DNA from 2 places in the Pedococcus sp. P1_H8 genome. Region 2 is predicted to be linked to the other one. Evidence: predicted binding sites of a transcription regulator. Region 2 holds the regulator's gene; the other holds the start of a gene.
The links. Region 2 encodes LexA, which represses DNA repair genes until DNA is damaged. Its sites were predicted from a motif close to TCGAACANNTGTTCGA; they were not measured.
Positions count from the first base shown of each region.

Region 1: the regulator LexA is predicted to act here: its motif matches at 5,347-5,362, upstream of AC1DYG_RS00910 (HNH endonuclease signature motif containing protein).

Region 1 is NZ_JBFUCP010000001.1:187,890-195,416, reverse strand. It holds gene AC1DYG_RS00935 (RsmB/NOP family class I SAM-dependent RNA methyltransferase) at 1-163, shown strand, start outside; gene AC1DYG_RS00930 (N-acetyltransferase family protein) at 282-797, shown strand; gene AC1DYG_RS00925 (LLM class flavin-dependent oxidoreductase) at 840-1,901, shown strand; gene AC1DYG_RS00920 (hypothetical protein) at 1,958-2,983, opposite strand; gene rpe (ribulose-phosphate 3-epimerase) at 3,077-3,733, shown strand; gene AC1DYG_RS00910 (HNH endonuclease signature motif containing protein) at 3,816-5,339, opposite strand; gene AC1DYG_RS00905 (hypothetical protein) at 5,478-5,840, opposite strand; gene AC1DYG_RS00900 (hypothetical protein) at 5,933-6,640, opposite strand; FMN riboswitch at 6,837-6,965, shown strand; gene ribD (bifunctional diaminohydroxyphosphoribosylaminopyrimidine deaminase/5-amino-6-(5-phosphoribosylamino)uracil reductase RibD) at 7,092-7,527, shown strand, end outside.
Region 2 is NZ_JBFUCP010000013.1:26,413-33,939, forward strand. It holds gene AC1DYG_RS16905 (hypothetical protein) at 1-330, shown strand, start outside; gene AC1DYG_RS16910 (DUF998 domain-containing protein) at 384-1,106, opposite strand; gene AC1DYG_RS16915 (dihydrofolate reductase family protein) at 1,196-1,822, opposite strand; gene AC1DYG_RS16920 (SRPBCC family protein) at 1,938-2,366, opposite strand; gene AC1DYG_RS16925 (winged helix DNA-binding domain-containing protein) at 2,435-3,586, shown strand; gene AC1DYG_RS16930 (LysM peptidoglycan-binding domain-containing protein) at 3,598-3,996, opposite strand; gene lexA (transcriptional repressor LexA) at 4,274-4,999, shown strand; gene AC1DYG_RS16940 (hypothetical protein) at 5,241-5,441, shown strand; gene AC1DYG_RS16945 (DUF4259 domain-containing protein) at 5,417-5,830, opposite strand; gene AC1DYG_RS16950 (N-acetyltransferase family protein) at 5,900-6,430, opposite strand; gene AC1DYG_RS16955 (class I SAM-dependent methyltransferase) at 6,449-7,117, shown strand; gene AC1DYG_RS16960 (NAD-dependent protein deacetylase) at 7,121-7,527, opposite strand, start outside.

The DNA.
Region 1 (7,527 bases), on a different contig from region 2:
CAAGCGCCGATCGGACGTGGAGCTCCTCGACGCCCGCGACTTCGTCCGTGACAGCGATGGTGCCGTCGTGGTCGTCCCCGGCACCGGCCCCACGGTGCAGTTGTGGCCGCACCTGCACGGCACCGACGGCATGTTCCTGGCTCTCCTGCGCAAGAAGGGGTGACCGAAGCACCGAGCTGCTCGTGGCGGCGCAGGCAGGAGGTACAAGTGGGAGGTGCAAGCGGGCGGTCCAGGCGGCCGGGCAGGCGGGCGCTGCGCGCGGTTCGGCTAGGGTCGCCGGTATGCCGGTGACCTTCCGCCCGATGCTCCTCGAGGACGCGCTCGGGGTGGGGGCCATGCACCACCAGGCGTGGGTGGACACCTACGGGGCCGAGCTGCCCGAGGGCTACTTCGCCACGTGGACCGTCGACGACGCCATCCAGCGCTGGCGGGACCTGTTGGCTGCACCGACCCCAGCGGGGACGAAACGCCTCGCGGCGGTCGAGCGCCGGGACGAGGGCGAGACGATCTGCGGACTCGTGGCGGCCGGAGCCTCCCGGGACCCGGCCGGGCGACCGCGGAGCACCCGGCCCGCGGAGCTGTGGGCGCTCTACGTCGCGGCACCCCGCCTTGGCACCGGGCTCGGCCAGCAGCTCCTCGACGCCGTGCTCGAGCCACAGGAGCCAGCCGAGCTCTGGGTCTTCCGCGGCAACCCACGAGCGCGTGCCTTCTACACCCGCAACGGCTTCGCACCGGATGGTGCGACCTACGTCGACGACCGCTTTCCCGACCTTCCCGAAATCAGGTTGGTCCGCTGACCCCGTCGGAATAGCGATCGGTGGCAGCCGGTTTGCCCACAGGTGAGCACACCAGCGCTGTCCGTCCTCGACCTCGTCCCCGTCCGCAGCGACCAGACCACGGGTGACGCGCTGGCCGCGACCCGGTCGCTGGCCCGGGTGGCGGACCGCTACGGTTACCGCCGCTACTGGCTGGCCGAGCACCACAACATGCCCGCCGTGGCGGCAACGAACCCGCCGGTCCTCATCGCGATGGTGGCGGCGGCAACGCAGCGGATCCGAGTCGGTTCAGGCGGGGTCATGCTGCCCAACCACGCACCCCTGGTCGTGGCCGAGCAGTTTGCCCTGCTGGAAGCGGCTCACCCGGGGCGCATCGACCTAGGGATCGGACGTGCCCCCGGCACCGACCCGGTGACGAGCTACGCGCTGCGACACGGCGCCGGCGGCGTCGACCAGGACGCGGTCCAGCGGTTCCCCCAGTACGTCGACGACGTCATCGCACTGATGTCCCCAGAGGGGGTCGGCATCAGAGCCGGCGGCGAGGTCCATACGTTGCGCGCCACTCCTCGCGCAGCCTCGGCACCCGACGTCTGGCTGCTCGGCTCGTCCGACTACTCGGCGCGCCTGGCCGCCGAGCGCAGCCTGCCGTACGTCTTCGCCCACCACTTCTCCGGCCGCGGCACGGCGGCAGCCCTCGACCTCTACCGCACCCGCTACACCCCGTCGGCCGCGCATCCCGAGCCACGCACCTTCCTCACCGTCAACGTCGTGGTGGCGCCCACCCAGGCCGAAGCCGAGCGACTCGCCCTGCCGAACCTCGCATCGATGGTGGCGCTGCGGACCGGCGGACCACTGGCTCCCCAGCTGCTCGTCGAGCAGGCAGAGGAGGCAGGCACCGCGGACGCACACCGCGGCCTTGCCGCCGAGATGCGTCAGCGTTGGGTCGTGGGCACCCCTGATGCCGTCGCCGAGCAGCTCACCGCCCTCGCGACCGAGTACGACGTCGACGAGGTGATGGTGCACCCGGTCGCCGGAGCCGTGGTCGGCACGCCCGCAGCCCTCGCCCCGGCCCGTGAGGCGACCCTGGCGCTGCTGGCCGCGGCCTTCGCTCGGCAGGTGGCGTAGGTCGAGCAGGCGGCGTCAGTCGGCACGCGACGTGCCCCGAGCCGCCAGTTCTGGCCTCAGCCCGGCCTTCCGAGACGATCGAGCACCTCGTCGATGAGGTCGACGTGGGGGCGCTCTCCAAGGGCCTCGTGCATCGCCCTGGCCTGACGCAGGTGCGTCTCGGCGTCCGGTCGCACCAGGTGAACGCCGACCATGCCGATCGCGCGCTCGAGGGCTGCGTCGAGAGCCGTCGAGGCCATGGTCTGGGCATGGCCCCGAGCTGCTGTCAGGGCCGCGTCGGCCGCGCGCGGGTCGCCAGCCAAGGCGTGCGCCTCCGCGAGGCTCAGCTCGACCAGCGCGATCCCCGGGGCGTTGTCCGGCCTGATCGTGAGCATTTCCCTGGCACTACTGATCCGTCGGACCGCCTCGTCGCCGTCTCCCCGCTGCAGCGCTGCCTGCCCGAGGTGGAGCTCGCAGTAGCCGGCATCGACCTCGTGCGCAGCCATCTCGGAACGCAGGTACAGCCCCTGGGCCTCGCGCACGAGGGCCTCGCCCTGGACCAGGCGCTGGCGACGGATGTGCAGGTCTCCGAGGATGCGGCGACGTCCGGCCTCCTCGTCGGGGTCGGGATCGGGGATGGCCAGCAGGCGCAACGCCGTCGCATCGTCGCCGGTCTCGATCGCCACCTGCGCGCGTTGGTGTCGGGCGATCGCCGTGGTCGGTTCCTCTCCGAGAACGGCAGCAGCGTCGACATACCTGCCGAGCCCGATCAGCGCGCCACCTCGCAGGATCAGATCCGTGTCGCCCAGACTGGGTCGCAGTCGAGCGGGTAGCACCGGGTGGTCGAGGAGCTGCAGGGCCCGGACGTACTGCCCCGTGAGAACGGCACTCGTGGCGCGGACCCGGTTCCCCACCACGCGATACGGCCAGGGCGGCTGGGGGTGGTCCAGGACCTGGTCGTGGTGGCCCAGCAGGAGCAGGCGGTTCATCTCGGCGAGCTTGCGTCTGGCGATCCGGTCGGTGACGGCAGCCCAGACGAAGGTTGCGACGGAGACCGCGAGCAGCACGATGCCCAGCGCCCCGAGTGTCAGGAGTGCCTCCATGGGCCGATTGTGCAGGCTCACTGCGCGATGGGTCCCACGGTCACGGCAAGGCCGATCCGTTCGGACGAGGCTGCCTCGATTAGGGTTGGCGCCGTGCAGATCTCGCCGAGCATCCTGTCCGCCGACTTCGCGAACCTCGCGAGCGAGCTGGGCCGCATCGCCAATGCCGACTGGGCCCACGTCGACGTAATGGACGGCCACTTCGTGCCCAACCTCACCCTCGGCCTGCCTGTCGTCGAGGCCCTCGCGAAGGTGAGCCCGATCCCGCTGGACTGCCACCTGATGATCGATGACCCAGACCGCTGGGCCCCGATGTATGCCGAGGCGGGCGGTGCGTCCGTGACGTTCCACATCGAGGCGGCTCGTGACCCGCGAGCCCTGGCGAAGAACCTCCGCGCCCTGGGTGCCCGGGCCGGGATGGCCATCAAGCCGGGCACGCAGTTCGCTCCCTACGAGGACCTCCTGCCCGACCTCGACATGGTGCTCGTCATGACGGTGGAGCCTGGTTTCGGGGGGCAGTCCTTCATGGCCGACCAGATGCCGAAGGTGGCCCAGGTCCGCGACGCCGTTCGCCGCTTCGGTGGAGAGGTCTGGGTGCAGGTCGACGGGGGAGTGTCGGCCAAGACCATCGAGGAGTGCGCCGAGGCCGGTGCCGACGTGTTCGTCGCCGGGTCGGCCGTCTACGGTGCCGACGACGCAGCGGCCGCAGTGGACGAGCTGCGCGCACTGGCGACGACGCACGCCCACTGAGCCGCGCGGCATACTCCGGGTTCCCAGCGGTCCCGGCGGTCCCGGCGGTGTCGTAGAGCGTCCTCGGGGTGACGCAGAGGCGTCAGCCGGACTCGTCCCAGCGGCGGGTGGCATCGAAGGGGTCACGCTCGATCACTGATGGCCCCGCGCCCGGGCTCGCCGATGCGCCTGCCACCACGCGCAGTCGCGGCGTGAACGTGTCCCTGAGCTCGCGATCGGAGGGAACCTCGATCTCAGCCCAGCGAGCTCGTTCGCCTGAAGGCGGTCGGTAGGTCGTGTGGTCGTCGCCGGTCTCGCGCCAGCCCACGTCCGGTGGCGCGAGCTCGTCCGGTCCCGGTGGTCGCAACCGGTGTCCGTAGCGATTCACGACGACGAGCCCATCGTGACGAGTGGGGTCACCGGTGATGGTGAAGTCGCCACGATCGATGGCGTCGTGGTGGAACGGGCAGAGGCTGATCTGGTTGTCGTCGTCGGTGGCGCCACCGTCGGCCCACTCGTGGAGGTGGTGGATCTCGACGAAGCGAGTTGCTGTGCAACCCGGGAACCGGCAGCCGCGGTCGCGGTCCTCGATCAGCCTGCGCGAGCGCGCCGGGAGGATGCGCATCGTCCGGCCGACGCTGACCGGTCGCCCCTGCGTCTCCCACACCGGCTGGAGCACGCCATCGCTGAGGAACCGCGTGAGGAGCCGGGTGGGGATGGCGCCCCCCTTGGTGATCCAGGCGCCGTCCGTGTCCAGGTGGAGGTAGACGCGGTAGTGGCTGGCGCGGCTCGTGGAGGCAACGCCGGCCAAGGACCGGTGCGCCATCTCCGCGAGGGCATCCGCGTAGGTGGGTCCGGGGGCGCCAGGACCACCAGCGTCCGCCACAGAGCCTGCTGCTGCCGTGTCCGTCGTCGTAGGGCTCGCCCCTGGCTCTGCCGCCGCAGGGTTGGTGGTCGCACACCGGTCACCCTCCCGCTGCTGCAGGAACAAGGCGTCCTTGGCCTCCTTGACTGCCTGTTCGACCAGTGCCCCGATCGTCGCGGGCGCACTGTAGCGGAGCTGGAACCGGCCATCTCGGTCGTAGTGCATCAACAGCTCGGGCCTGGCACACGCACGACGCTCTGAATCGCCTTGCGGGCCGCTCGGGTGGTCGAGCGCGACGGGATGCGACGGCACCTCGGGTGACGCGGACTCCAGCTCGGTCGCAGGGGCGGGGAACGCATGCCGACTCACGGCTCGCCTCAGCTGGGGGACCGTGGCGTGCCGAGCCAGGTGGGTCATCGACGCCTGGTGGCTGGCGGGCACATGGTGGGCCACGACTGCTGCCGCGTCGAGCGACAGCTCACCAGCGCTGACGGCCGCGGCTGCGTCCGGAAGCTCCGCGCGTCGTCGTGCCACCGCCACGACGTCGCGGGCGTGCGCGGGGGACAGCCCTGCTCGGACCGTGAAGTAGTGCTCGGGGGAGCGGAAACCGCCATCACCCCAATGGCCACCCTCGATCAGCTCTGCAGCGATGTCGACGAGCTCGGCGTGCGCCCGGTTGAGCCGCCCGGCGACCATCGCCGTGCGGGTCCAGAGGCCCTGCTGGACCTCGTCCCGCTGCGCTGCGATCGAACTGGCTGACATGGCTCTATCGTACGTATGTTCGAATGGAATTGCAACCCTGTCCACAACCAATCCCGTTGTGGCGCAAGCCATCTCGCGCGCACGATCGCTGTCAGACGTGTGTAGTAGGGGGTCGGGGCACCGCCTGGGCTGTTCATCTCAACAGTGCGTCAGTCCCTCTAGTTGCCAACCACCGTCGGCGTTGACATATCGCAGGAAGGCGACCCGCGAACCATCTGATCGCTCGACGACGATGTCGGCGGACTGGCCGTCACGACGGACAGTGCGCTGGGTCGTGTCGGTGAATCGGTCTCCGCGCCATTGCGACGCAAGCGTCTCGGGCTCGAGCTGAGATCCACCGCCGCCGAAATGGTCGACAACGCCGCCATTGACCTGGTCGCAATCGACGGCGAAATCCGGTCGGGCGGGGGTCGCACGTGGTTCCGGGGCGGAGCACGAACCAAGCGCGCACAGGATGACCCAACCGCCGGTCGCCGCCCATTCCAACGGCATTCGCCTCATGGCTCAGAGGATCCTCGTCGGGTGCCGAGGGCGCCAGACCAGAGTTGGCCAGCACGTGGCTGCCGCTACGCGATGTCCAGGACGAACACGCGTCAACTCGGCGGAGACGTCAACCAGGCAGGTCGCGGGTTGACGGTGTCCCCGAGCCAGCTCAGGTCGTCGCCGTATCCGACCTCGAAGGCCTCCAGCCTGTCGTCGGCCAGGACCGCTGCGCATGTCGCGGCTGAGCCAGCCACCAAGGTGCTGTCCCAGTCGATCTCCGTCGCGATGCACCAGGATCGGTCCTTCGGCCAGATCAGGTTGGCGGACTGCGACCAGACTTCGTCCATGCCGGGCCAGTGCGTCAGAGCGAGCTTCGGGCCCTCGAACAGGAAGTAGTCGCGGCCTCGGCCATGCATGAGCGACGTCACGTCGCGGTTGCGTTCGGTCCAGTAGCCGAACCCGTCCCAGACCGCGTGGAACACCTCCCCCTCTGCGGGGCAGTGCTCCAGGATCGCGCCCAAGGTCTGCGCTGGAACCGACCCTTCCTCGGGATCCACCTCACTGCTGCGGCCATAGCCAGTGATGTGGGCAGCGATGCAGCCCCACTGCACAAGCGGGTGGACGACCCTGCCTGCCTCGGCCGCGACCTGGCGCCACGTCCGCCCCTCGTCCCCGGCGGGATGCAGGACGCGCACCACCCGGTCGAAGCCAGTCGGGACCACCGATCCCACCGGAACCGAGGACGTCCCCCACTCGAGCAGACGGGGTCTGACCCAGTCACCCGCGGCGGGGTGCAGCAGCCGTCGCACAGCGTCCATCCCAGCATCATGCCCTTGGGGGGCGGCGATCCCTCCCGACGTCGTGATTCCCTGTGCGCTCGGGGGTGCGCCATGGAGAGGTACCCACGGCAGCCTTCGATGGGCCGGCCACGATGGTGCCGGAGGCTGGGTTCGTGAGGACCGTCACGCGGACGGGACGGCGCGCACCCGGCCGCCCTGCGGCATACTGGAACCTGACGTGCTCCGGGGTCGGTGTAATTCCGAACCGGCGGTGACAGTCCGCGACCCGACCGCAGCCAGCGGCCGGTTGACTGGGTGGAACTCCCAGACCGACGGTGAAAGTCCGGATGGTAGGCAGCACGCGACAGCGGGACCAGTGGGTTCGCAGTGCGGCAGTTGCCGACCCTGCGTCCCGACTTCTCGCCAGCAGCAGGCCCGCCTGCACGCCCCCCGGAGCTCAACCGACACGGTTTCGAGCAAGGGCAGGACAGTGGCAGAGCACTCCACGACCGACACGGCGATGATGCGCCGTGCTCTGGCGCTGGCCGCCCACGGCCCCCGGGCCAACCCCAACCCACGCGTCGGGTGCGTGCTCGCGGACGCCGCCGGCGAGGTCGTGGCGGCTGGCTGGCACCGCGGTGCGGGGACACCCCACGCCGAGGCCGACGCGCTGAGCGCTGCGGGGGAGCGCGCGGCCGGGTGCACGGCCTACGTCACCCTGGAGCCGTGCAACCACAGCGGGCGCACCCAACCCTGTGCGACGGCCCTGTATGCCGCGGGCGTGGCTCGCGTGGTCTACGCCCAGACCGACCCCAACCCGGCCGCAGCCGGTGGGGCCAGGTGGCTGCGCAGGAGGGGTGTCAAGGTGCAAGGTGGTCTGCTGGCCGACGAGGCACAGGCCCTCAACGCCACGTGGACCCACCTGG
Region 2 (7,527 bases):
CCGGGCGCGGCCACCACCAAGGACATCGTCGCCTTCGTGCCGCGCAGCCTCGACCTGACCACGACGGGCACCAACCCGGTGGGCAGCACTGTCCACCTTTTCAACGGCAGCAAGGACGCGCTCGGCATCGCGGCTGGCTCGCTCGTGGTGGAGCCGTCGACGGCCGGGTTCGTCGCCGCGCTCGAGACCGAGGGCGCCATCGCCCCCGGCGACGCGGTCTCCGTGACCGTGACGTGGACGCCGGCCGGGCCCGGCACGGCGACCGCCAAGCTCACCGCACAGCTCGGCGGGTATGCCGCGGACGTCCAGCTGCGGGGCGTCAGCACCTGAGCGGGTGGCTCAGGCCGCGTCAGGCTGCTTGACGCCAGTCACCAGCAGCCGGGTCACTCCCCCTGGCGAGCGATCGCGCGCAGCCTGAGCGCCAGCGCGACCAGGCACGGGAACGTCACGGTGACGATGACGACGCGCTGGGCCAACCCGGCATACCCCTGAAGTGGCGCGTCCTCGGGGATCGCGAAGGCGCCGAGCGTCACGAACCCGACCAGGGCCAACAGCCCCGCGACCAGGGTCCAGCGCGGCAGCAGGTCGCCCCATCGCGGATCGGCGCGCAGGCTGCGCGACAGGGCGAGCAGCGCCAGCCCTGAGCTGAGGAAGAAGGTCACGCCTCCCACGAAGTGGAGCCCCGGGTCGTAGGCGACGCCCTGGGCGTCCTCCTCGATCGGAAAGGCCGCGGCGACGAACAGTCCGGCGCTGCACAGCCCGAGGAAGGCCGGGCCCAGCCAGCTCAGCCGGCTCCGACTCCGGCTCCGGGCGACTCCACGACGCATGCCCAGCGCGAACGCCGCCATGAGGACGCCGAACACGACGAAGCTCGCCTGCTGCACCCAGCCGTGCGGTCCGGCCTCGAGATTGCTGACCGGCTCGCTGACCCAGTCGTAGGTGTCGCGGCGGGCCCACTGCTGGACGAGGAACGCCGTGGTGAAGAGGACGGGCCCGGTGATGCCGGCGAGGGCAGGCCAGCGCAGGCCTGCGGTGCCGGCGTGGGTGGCCCCGCCGGTGGTGGTGGCGGCAGGGGTGGTCTGCTGCGCGGAGATCGAGGTGGTCATGGCTGCCTCCTGGTCGGATGAGTGCTCATGCCCTCGACGCTACGAAGCGCCCGGCCCGCTCCGCGTCGGTCGATCCGCCCACTCAGCTGTCACCTGGAATGGGTCGATCGACCCATCAGGCCCTTGTTCACGGAGTAGTCGATGAAGGTGGCGTACTCGCTCTGCCGGACGCCCTTGTGGGTCAGCTCGATGTCCTGCTCGAACCCGTCGAACAGGCGCTTGCCCCCGCCGAGGATGACCGGGGCCACAATGATCGACAGGTCGTCGACGAGCCCGGCGGCCAGCGCCTGCCGGATCAGGTCGGCGCCGCCCATCAGATGCACGTCCTTGTCGCCGGCGGCGGCCTGCGCCCGCTCGACGGCCTCGGCCAGGCCGTCGACGAAGGTGAACGCATCGCCCTCGGGCTGGTCCTCCGGTCGGTGCGTGACGATGAAGAACGGCACATCCCAGGGGTTCTGGTCACCCCAGTGCCCTGCGGCCTCGTAGGTCGCGCGTCCACCGACCACCGCGCCGAAGTTGGCCATGGCCTCGTCCATCCACGCCTGGTCGACCTCTCCCATCTGGCCGGTCGGCTCCTCGTCATAGGTCCACGGCCCGCCGAACACCCAGTAGTGCAGCCGCTCGCCGCCCTCGCCGAGCCCCTTGGCCGGTCCGTCGTCCGGCCCGGTGACGTAACCGTCGACCGACATCGTGATCCCCGAGATGACCTTGCCCATGCCTGCCGCCTTCCGTGGTCCGTGCCCACTGGTGCGCGTCGGCCCGGCGTTCGTATCGTCCTGGTGTTCCTGTCAGCAGTACCGACCAGCCACGGTGCGCGAACTCATCGGTCCCTCAGGCTGGGCCGCCCTCGGACTGCGCCTTGAGCCCCGCCGACTCCATCGCGAGGTAGCGCTCGGTGAGCCCGCGATAGAGCCTGCCGACCAGCGAGCCCAGGATCCCGCTCTGCTCCACCGAGAGCCGGACCCGGCTGCCACCACCGGGCAGCGCCTCGACCGAGTGCCTCGCCGTGGTGAGCGCTCCCGGTCCGGCCGACACCCACGTGAACATCCGCCCCGGGTCGAACTCGGTCACCACCCAGTCCACCGTCGGGACCTTGGGCTGGCTGATCTTGGCCGTCGAGCCCGTCCGCAACGGGCCGTCCTCGAGGCGGCGCACCCACCGCACCGACTCGGTCCAGTCCGACCAGTGCTCGACGTCCGTGAGCACCTGCCAGACCCGCTCCGGCGAGGCGGCGATGTCAACCGTCGTGCTCTGCTCCACCCCTCCATGGTCGCGCACCTCTCGGCGGTATTCGAGAGGCTGTCGGCGATATTCGAGAGGATGGCGCCATGGATCACGCCAGCGTCCTCGCCCAGCGGCTGGCCACCCAGCGGCTCAGCTCGGCGCCGCTCCCCCGTGCCGCCGACGCCGTGCGGCTGCTCACCTGCGTGCAGAGCCAGGAGCGCGACCACGCCTTCTACTCCCTCGCGATGCGCTCCCGCAAGGACCGGTATGCCGCGGTGCAGCGAGAGTTCGACGCCGGCGCCTTCGTGCGCACCCACATCCTGCGGCCGACCTGGCACTTCGTCGCGCCCGAGGACCTGCGCTGGATCCTCGCCCTCACCTCGCCGCGAGTGCTGTCGAGCATGGGAGCGCGGCACCGCCAGCTCGGCCTCGACGACACCAAGCGTCTCGGCGACGGGTTCGAGCTGCTCGCAAAACTGTTGCAGGACAAGCACTTCCTGACTCGACCCGAGCTCGGCGAGGCGTTCGTCGGGCGCGGCTCCCCCATCAAGCCCGGCGAGCAGCTCGGCCACCTGCTCATCGTCGCCGAGATGCGCGGGCTGGTCTGCTCGGGGCCGATGAAGGGCGTGCACCACTCCTATGCCCTGGTCGACGAGGTCATCGCGCCGACACCAGAACGCGGCCGCGACGAGGCCGTGGTCGAGCTGGTGCGGCGGTTCTTCAGCGGCCACGGGCCTGCTTCGGTCAAGGACTTCACCCGGTGGGCGACCATGACGGTCAGCGACACCAAGGCAGCGCTCGCGCAGCTCGGTGACGCACTGCGGGAGGTGGAGATCGCCGGCATCCCGCACTGGTTCGACCCCTCGCAGGTGCGCCGGGTCTCCCGTGCCGCGCCCGCGGCATACCTCTTCCCGACCTATGACGAGGCCGTGCTGACCTATCCGCAGGTGAACTTCTCGGCGCTGCCCGACCACCCCTATGCCGAGCACACCGACCCGTTCTGGGCGAGCGTGGTGCTCGACGGCACGAACGTGGGGCTCTGGAAGCGGACGGTGCGACCCGACGCCGTCCAGGTCGAGGTGCGCCTCGCTCCGGCCGTCTCGACGCGAGGGCGCACGCAGGTTCGGGTCGCGGCCCAGCGGCTGGCGGGGTTCCTCGGACGCGACCTGTCGTTGGTCGAGAACGAGGGCACCCCGCACCTGTGGGGCGGCGAGCTCGGCCACCCCGCACGCAGGCCGAGGCGGGCCGACCGCTGAGCGGTCGGGCTTCAGCCGACGGCGGGGATGAGCAGCGTCTGGCCGGCGTGGACGTTGCTGTCGGTCAGGTCGTTGGCGATCTGGAGCTGGGCGACCGCCTCGGCCATCGACAGCTGGGGCAGCTGCTCGACCGCGATCTGCGACAGCGTCTGACCGGACTGCACCGTGGTGGAGTGGTCGATCACGGTGGCGGAGGCGCCGCCCGAGAACACGGCGATCGCCAGCGCCACGGCGGCGATGACAACGGTGAGCGTGATCGCCAGACGGGCGGCGCGGGTCAGGCGCAACGGGGCGGCCGGAGCCACCACGACCTCTGCGCCGGTGGGCACCGAGACCAGGCGGGGGCGAGCCGGGCGAACGGGAACCCGCACCGGTGCGGGGGCGACGTCCCAAGCGACTGCTGCACTCATCAGGTCCTCCATCGTGGCGTGCGCTGTTGTGGCTGTGGTGTGTCGTGCTGCGTTCCTCGAACGGATGTGCGAAGAACTGCTTGACTGATTTCTAGCACGCATGTTCGAATCAATCAAGACACGCGTCGAACACATGTTTGGCACAGGCGTTCGAAGGCCATACGCTGTGTTCATGCCGCAAGCACATCAGAGGGCACTGACAACGCCTCGGCGAGCACCCGGCATATGGCACCTGACCTGCACGTTTACCTGAAAACTGCTCAAGTGAGGAAGCGGCATGAGCGACGACAACGTCAAGGAACTGCCCGACCGCGATCGCGGTGACGGGCTCACCGTCCGGCAGCGACGGGTGCTCGAGGTGATCCGCAACTCGGTCGACCGGCGCGGATACCCGCCGAGCCTGCGCGAGATCGGCGAGGCGGTGGGGCTCACCTCCCCCAGCTCGGTCGCCCACCAGCTGTCCACCCTCGAGCGCAAGGGCTTCCTGCGCCGCGACCCCAACCGGCCGCGCGCCATCGAGGTCGTCTCGCCCGACTCCCCCGCCGACATGCGGGGCTACCGCGGCGGCGCCTCGACCGAGGACGAGACGGCGACCTACGACGAGACGGGGTCGGGCGACCAGCGTCCTGCCGCGGCCTACGTGCCCGTGCTCGGCCGCATCGCGGCCGGCGTGCCGATCCTGGCCGAGGAGACCGTCGAGGACGTCTTCCCGCTCCCCCGCCAGATCGTCGGCGAGGGGCAGCTGTTCCTGCTCCAGGTCGTGGGCGACTCGATGATCGAGGCCGCCATCTGCGACGGCGACTGGGTCGTTGTGCGCCAACAGCCCACGGCCGACAACGGCGACATCGTCGCGGCGATGCTCGACAACGAGGCCACCGTCAAGACGTTCAAGCGCAAGGACGGCAAGGTGTGGCTGATGCCGCACAACCCGGCTTTCGACCCCATCGACGGAGACCACGCCACCATCCTCGGCAAGGTCACGGCGGTGCTTCGCCGGGTCTGAGCTCGACCCTCAGCCCCGGCGACGTGTGCCGCGGAGTGCCTCGTGCGCTCTGCGGCACACGTGCGTCCGGGCCCAATGGGGGGCGACCGAGGCGGCGCATCCGGGTCACCGGAGCTCAGCGCGGCTCGCGCCTCCTCCGTTCGGCTGATGGCCCCTCACCCGAACGGGCCCAACCAGGCCCGGTTCGCCGGTTGGCGTCCGCCGGTCCGTAACGGGCGACCCTCCACACCGTTCTCTTCACATGGAGGCCCATCCCGACCCCGATCTCACCGACCAGGTGCTCGGGTCCGAGATCGAACTGCTCGCGGACCTGATCGACGCCGCCAGCCACGCCTGCTCGCAGCTCAACCTGGACCAGATCGACGCGGCTCTCGGGGTCTGTCGGGCGCAGAGCCAGTTCCCCACCCAGTCGCCCAGTCAGTCACCCAGCGCGTCGAGGTAGTGCGTGATCTTGGTGGCGAAGCGTTCGCCACCGTCACCGTCGGCCCACAGCTCCCAGAGCTCGTTGTCGTCGGACTGCAGGGCCCGGTGCAACGCCCGGGTGGCGAGCTCCTCGAGCTGTTCGTCCACCTCGATGGGTTCCTCGTCGACCCACCAGGGCACATTGCGTTCTCCCACCACGGATTCGAAGTCGTCACACGCAGCCACGAGCACCGCGGCTGCCACCGCCTGCGACATGGTGGGCGCTTCGATGTACCCCGACGCGCGGACCACTTCGTCGAGGGCGGACTCGACCCTCTTGCGGCGTACGTCGGCCTCGGACTCCTCGAGCTCGTCGAGCAGGTCGAGCGCGTCGTCGTTCTCGAACGGCCCGGCTCCGGTGGCGCCCATCTCCCAACCTCCACGACGTGCGAAAGATGCTCCTTCGAGGGTGCCAAGAGACGGGGCGACGCGCCAGCCCTACTTTTGCGGAGTCATCCGTTGGTACCAGGCCGTGTCGACATAACGACCGAACTTGTGCCCGACCTCGCGCAGCACGCCCACCCGCTCGAAGCCGCACGCCACGTGCAGCGCCACGCTCGCGTCATTGGGCAGGGCGATCACCGCCACCTGGGTGTGCACCTCAGGTGCGGCGTCCAGCCGCGCCAGCAGCGCGGCATACAGGGACCGTCCGAGGCCGCGCCCGCGGGCGCCCTCCGCGAGGTAGACGGACACCTCCTTGGTGCCGTCATAGGCCGGCCGCGGGCGGAAGGCGCCGGAGAACGCGTACCCGAGCAGCTGCTCGTCCGCGCAGGCGACGAGGACAACGTTGCCGACACCGGTGGCTGCGAGCTTCTCGCCGAGGTATGCCGCGCCGCGGGGTTCGGTGTCGAAGGTCGCCACCGAGGTCCGGACCTGGTCGTCGTAGATGGCCGCCATGGCGGGAAGGTCCGCCTGCGTCGCGTCTCGCACGACGATTGCGCGGCCGCCGTCCGGGGCAATGCTGCTCATATCGGCGATGCTAGGGGGATGAGCGACGAGCACGGTCACAGCCACGGCACACACGACTCGGCTGACGCGGCGAAGCTGCCCGACCCCGACCGCGGTGGGCACACGGACCGCCAGGCTCTCTGGGACGAGCGGTATTCCGCCCAGGAGCACGTCTGGAGCGCGACCCCCAACGCCGAGGTGGAACGGATCGTGGGCGGCTGGCCACCCGGTCGCGCCCTCGACCTCGGCGCCGGCGAGGGACGTCACGCCGTGTGGCTGGCCACGAAGGGCTGGCGGGTGACGGCGGTCGACTTCTCGGCGGTGGGCCTGGCCAAGGGCGAGAAGGAGGCGTCCAGCCGCGGGATCCGGGTCGACTGGGTGGTGGCGGACGCCCGGTCCTGGCACCCGGCGCCGCAGGTTCACTACGACCTCGTCCTCGTGTCCTACCTGCACCTGCCCTCCGACGTCGTCTCGCGGACCCGGACCTGGCTGACACCGGGAGGTGCGCTGGTGGTCGTCGGACACGGACTGCGCAACCTCACCGAGGGGGTCGGCGGCCCGTCCGACCCGGCGCTGCTGCACACACCCGAGCAGCTGCGCGCAGCGGCCGGGGACCTGCAGATCGAGCGGTGCGAGGAGTACGTGCGGCCCACCGACCACGGCGAGGCGATCGACGTCGTGCTGATAGCCAGGCGGCCGACCGGCTGAAAACTAGGCCGCCAGCCGGTTGAGCAGTTCCTCGAGGGTCGGGGCGAGCGGCGCGTCGAGCTGAGCGGTGGCCTCGCCATCGCCGCGGGTCGGCCCCCGGGTGATGATCGCGACCGGGATGCCGAGCGCGGCAGCGCGGCGGACGAAGCGGTAGCCGCTCATCACCTTCAGGCTGGAGCCCAGGACCACCAGCGCGCTGGCCTGTTCGGTGAGGCGAAAACACTTCTCCACCAACGGTTTCGGCACTGACTCGCCGAAGAACACGACGTCCGGCTTGAGCGTGTCGTGGCCACAGACGAGACACAGCGGCGTGCGGAAGGCGGCGACGTCGAGATCGTTGAGCACGATGTCGCCGTCGGGTCGGATCTCGTCGCTGGTCACCGTGTAGGTGGGGTTGCTCTCGCGCATGC